One region of the Aeromicrobium sp. UBA7512 genome, then DNA from elsewhere that is predicted to be linked to it. Evidence: predicted binding sites of a transcription regulator. Region 1 holds the regulator's gene; the other holds the start of a gene.
What was found. The regulator HrcA, encoded in region 1, represses chaperone genes, less so after heat shock. The targets are predictions, from matches to a motif close to TTGGCACTCGNNNNNNNCGAGTGCCAA.
Positions count from the first base shown of each region.

Region 1 (2,196 bases):
CAGCACCTCGTAGGCGGTGGTGACCTCCTTGAAGCGCTCGGACGCGTCGGGGGCGTCGTTGACGTCCGGGTGCAACTGGCGGGCCAGCCGGCGGTACGCCTTCTTCAGCTCCTCCGGGGTCGCCTCGCGGGACACGCCCAGCAGTTCGTAGTAGTCCAAGGTCTCTTTCTCTCTCGCAATTCCTGGGGTGGATCGCTCAGCCGTCGGCGAGGATCCGCCCGACGTAGCGGGCGACGGCGCCGACGGCGGCCATCGTGGCGGGGTAGTCCATGCGCGTCGGTCCCATGGTGCCCAGTTGGGCGAAGCTCTCGCCGTCGGGTCCGTAGTTGCTGGACACGACGGCCGTGCCCGACAGGTCGTCGCGGCCCGTCTCGCGCCCGATCCGCACGTGCGGTCCGACCGTGGCCTCACCGAGCAGGTGCAGCAGCACGACCTGCTCCTCCATCGCCTCCAGCACGGGACGGATCGCGGTGTCGAAGTCAGCGCCGAAGCGCGCGAGGTTCGCCGTGCCGCCGACCGCCACGCGCTCGTCGGAGCGCTCGTTGGAGAACGTGTTCGCCAGGGTCGTGACGATCGAGGTGACGACCGGGCGGTCGTCGGTGGCGAACGTGTCGATCAGCTCGGCCAGCCGCAGCGAGGCCTCGGGCAGCCGCTCGCCCAGCGTGGCGCGGACGATGCGCGACTTGAGGTCGCTCAGCAGGCCCTCGCCGGGGGTCTGCGCGAGCTCGACGATGCGCTGCTCGACGCGGCCGCTGCTGGTGATCACGACGATCAGCACGCGCGAGCCCTCGAGCGCGACGAGCTCCACGTGACGGACGGTGGAGCGCGTGAGCGACGGGTACTGGACGATCGCGACCTGGTTCGTCAGCTGCGCGAGGATCTTCACGCTGCGCATGACGATGTCGTCGACGTCGATGGCGCCCGAGAGGAACGTCTCGATGGCGCGGCGCTCGGCGACCGAGAGCGCCTTGACCTCGGCCAGCCGGTCGACGAACATCCGGTAGCCCTTGTCGGTGGGGATCCGGCCGGCGCTGGTGTGCGGCGCCGTGAGGTAGCCCTCGTCCTCGAGGGCCGCCATGTCGTTGCGGATCGTGGCCGACGAGACGCCGAGGCGGTGACGCTCGACGAGCGCCTTGGAGCCGACGGGCTCCTGGGTGGCGACGTAGTCCTCGACGATGGCTCGCAGGACGTTGAGCCGACGGTCCTCGATCACGCTGTCACCTCCCACGCTGCTGGCACTCGAACCTGACCAGTGCCAGTCTACCGAGGTCGTCGAGGGCGGTGCGCCTGCGCGGAGGCCGCCGGGCGGCATGGCAACCTGTCGGGGTGAGTGAGGTCTCCGTACGCCCCGACGGCGCGATCGAGGTCGCCGACGGCGGCCAGGTGCTCGTGTACACCCCCTACGCCGTGACGGCCCCCGACGGGACCACCGTCGCGCACGAGTCGCGCGGCGGGACGATGGCCGCGGTCTGGGCGAGCGCCGTGGGCGAGGCCTTCGTCGAGGTCAGCCACCTCGGCCACGGCCCGGAGGGCGGCGAGCTGGTCATGGTGGTCACCCGGCCCGGCCACTCCCCCGACGTCGCGCTGGGCGCACTCGTCACCGACGAGATCCCCGCCACCGTGCCCGAGAGCTGGCCCGCGGCGGTCGACCTGGCGATCGGGCTGATCGTGCACGACACCCTCGACAGCGGCACCAAGGACGACGTCGAGGACTTCCACCAGCGACTCCTGGGAGTGTGGTTCGGCCATGGCTGACCGCTACGGCTCCGACGTCCTCTCCGGCGACTGGCGCCGGCCCGCCCGCGGCCGCTCCACCGAGGTGGCCGCCGACACCGGCCTCGTCGTGGAGGAGGCCTCCACGGGCTTCGTCGGCGAGATCATGCGCGTCGAGCGCGACCTCGGCACGGTCCAGCTCGAGGACCGGCGCCTGCGACGCAAGGTCTTCCCGCTCGGCCCCGGCTTCCTCCTGGAGGGCAAGCCGGTCGTGCTGGTCGCCCCCACGCCGAAGGGGAAGGCCGCGCCCACCCGCACCGCCTCGGGCTCGCGGATCGCCGCCGACACCCGGGCGAAGGTCGCGCTGCCCAGCCGGATCTACGTCGAGGGCCGCCACGACGCCGAGCTCGTCGAGAAGGTCTGGGGCGACGACCTGCGCGCCGAGGGCGTGGCTGTGGAGTACCTCAACGGCATCGACGACCT
Region 1 is NZ_DLNK01000005.1:436,409-438,604, reverse strand. Features, by position in the region: gene dnaJ (molecular chaperone DnaJ) at 1-159, opposite strand, end outside; gene hrcA (heat-inducible transcriptional repressor HrcA) at 197-1,213, opposite strand; gene B2363_RS08540 (hypothetical protein) at 1,327-1,755, shown strand; gene B2363_RS08535 (DUF3097 domain-containing protein) at 1,748-2,196, shown strand, end outside.

Region 2 (2,196 bases), 410 kb from region 1:
GCGAGCTCGGCCACGAGCCCCGCCCGGATCACGGCGTCGTCCGGCTCGACGAGGTGCGACAGGGCGTCCCCGACGTGGGCCCGGGCGCCGCGACCCACGAGCGTGGCGCCGCTCGGCAGCACGGTGGCGCGACGGGCCGGGTCCTGGCCGAAACCGGCCCCCCAGAGGCTCGCCTCGACGAGGTCGCCGCCGTGCGAGACCCACTCGGCCTGCACGCCCGGCGGGACGGCGTCGTGGGCGATGCCTGGCATCAGCTTGGCCACGGCGCGGCCCTCGAGCAGGCCTGTGACGAAGTCCCACGAGGGCACGAGCGCGTCGAGACGGAACGTGCGGCCGGCGCCGTCGCGGCGCGCAGGGTCGACGAAGGCGACCTCGTCGGCGCCGATCGCGGTCGTCGTGGCGTCACCGACCTCGACCGTCCCGGCGAGGCCGAGGGCGGCGAGGTTGGCTCGCGCGATCGCGGCGCGCACGGGGTCGAGCTCGACGCCGCGCACCTCGAGGCCCGCCCGGGCGGCGGCGATCAGGTCGCCGCCGATGCCGCAGCCGAGGTCGACCAGGCGCGTGGCGCCGAGCGCTGCCAGCCGGCTCGCTCGGTGCGCCGCGACCGGGGCCCGCGTGGACTGCTCGAGGGCGTCGGGGGTGAAGTAGAGGAGCTCGGCGTCGGCCCCGAACTTCGTGACCGCGCGCCGCCGCAGGTGGTGCTGGGTGACCGCCGCCGCGACGAGCTCGGCGGGGTGGTCGCGTCGCAGTCGCGTGCCCAGTGCGAGGTCGGACTCGCTCCCCGCGCCGCGGGCCACCTCGGCCAGCAGAGCCTGCCCCGCGGGGGCCGTGAGCTCGGCGAAGGTGTGCGCATCCACGCGCCAGAGTCTGCCACCGGGCGCCGTCCCGCCCTCGGCTCTGGCACTCCGTTTGGTCGAGTGCCAGCCGGTGCTAGGCTGACTTCTGGCACTCCCACCGAGTGAGTGCCAACCGAACGTTACTCATCCGAAAGGGGAGGTCGACCAGTGTCGGTCACCATCAAGCCGCTCGAAGATCGCATCGTCATCAAGGCCGGAGAGGCCGAGCAGACCACCGCGTCGGGTCTCGTCATCCCCGACACCGCCAAGGAGAAGCCGCAGGAGGGCGAGGTCGTGGCCGTCGGCCCCGGTCGCGTCAGCGACAGCGGCGAGCGCATCCCCGTCGACGTGGCCGTCGGCGACAAGGTGCTCTTCAGCAAGTACGGCGGCACCGAGGTCAAGCACGGCGGCGAGGAGTTCCTCATCCTCAACGCCCGCGACGTCCTCGCCGTCATCGCCTGAGTCCACCCAGCCAACCGTTAGGGAGCACTCGTGCCCAAGATTCTGGAATTCGACGAGGACGCACGCCGCGCCCTCGAACGCGGTGTCGACAAGCTCGCCGACACCGTCAAGGTCACCCTCGGCCCCAAGGGCCGTTACGTCGTCCTGGACAAGAAGTGGGGCGCCCCCACGATCACGAACGACGGCGTGTCCGTCGCGCGTGAGATCGAGCTGGACGACCCGTTCGAGAACCTCGGCGCCCAGCTGGCCAAGGAAGTCGCCACCAAGACGAACGACGTCGCCGGTGACGGCACGACGACGGCCACGGTGCTGGCCCAGGCCATGGTCCACGAGGGCCTGCGCGCCGTCGCGGCCGGCGCCAACCCGGTCGGCCTGAAGAAGGGCATCGAGGCTGCCGTCGAGGCGGTCACGAACGAGCTGCACTCGCGCGCCCGCGCCGTCGACTCGGTCAAGGACATGTCGGCCGTCGCCACGGTCTCCAGCCGTGACTCGGTCATCGGCGAGCTCATCGCCGAGGCGTTCGACAAGGTCGGCAAGGACGGTGTCATCACGGTCGAGGAGTCCAACACCATGGGCACCGACCTCGAGTTCACCGAGGGCATGCAGTTCGACAAGGGCTACCTGTCGCCGTACATGGTCACCGACACCGAGCGCATGGAGGCCGTCCTCGACGATCCCTACATCCTCGTCAACCAGGGCAAGATCTCGGCCGTGTCCGACCTCCTGCCGCTGCTGGAGAAGGTCGTCCAGTCGGGCAAGAGCCTGTTCATCATCGCCGAGGACATCGAGGGCGAGGCCCTGTCCACGATCGTGGTGAACAAGATCCGCGGCACGTTCACGTCCGTCGCGGTCAAGGCGCCGGCCTTCGGCGATCGCCGCAAGGCGATGCTGCAGGACA
Region 2 is NZ_DLNK01000005.1:27,685-29,880, forward strand. Features, by position in the region: gene B2363_RS06455 (class I SAM-dependent methyltransferase) at 1-857, opposite strand, end outside; gene groES (co-chaperone GroES) at 1,005-1,298, shown strand; gene groL (chaperonin GroEL) at 1,329-2,196, shown strand, end outside.
Region 2: a site for HrcA is predicted at 898-924, ahead of groES (co-chaperone GroES). Genes of this name have one in related genera too.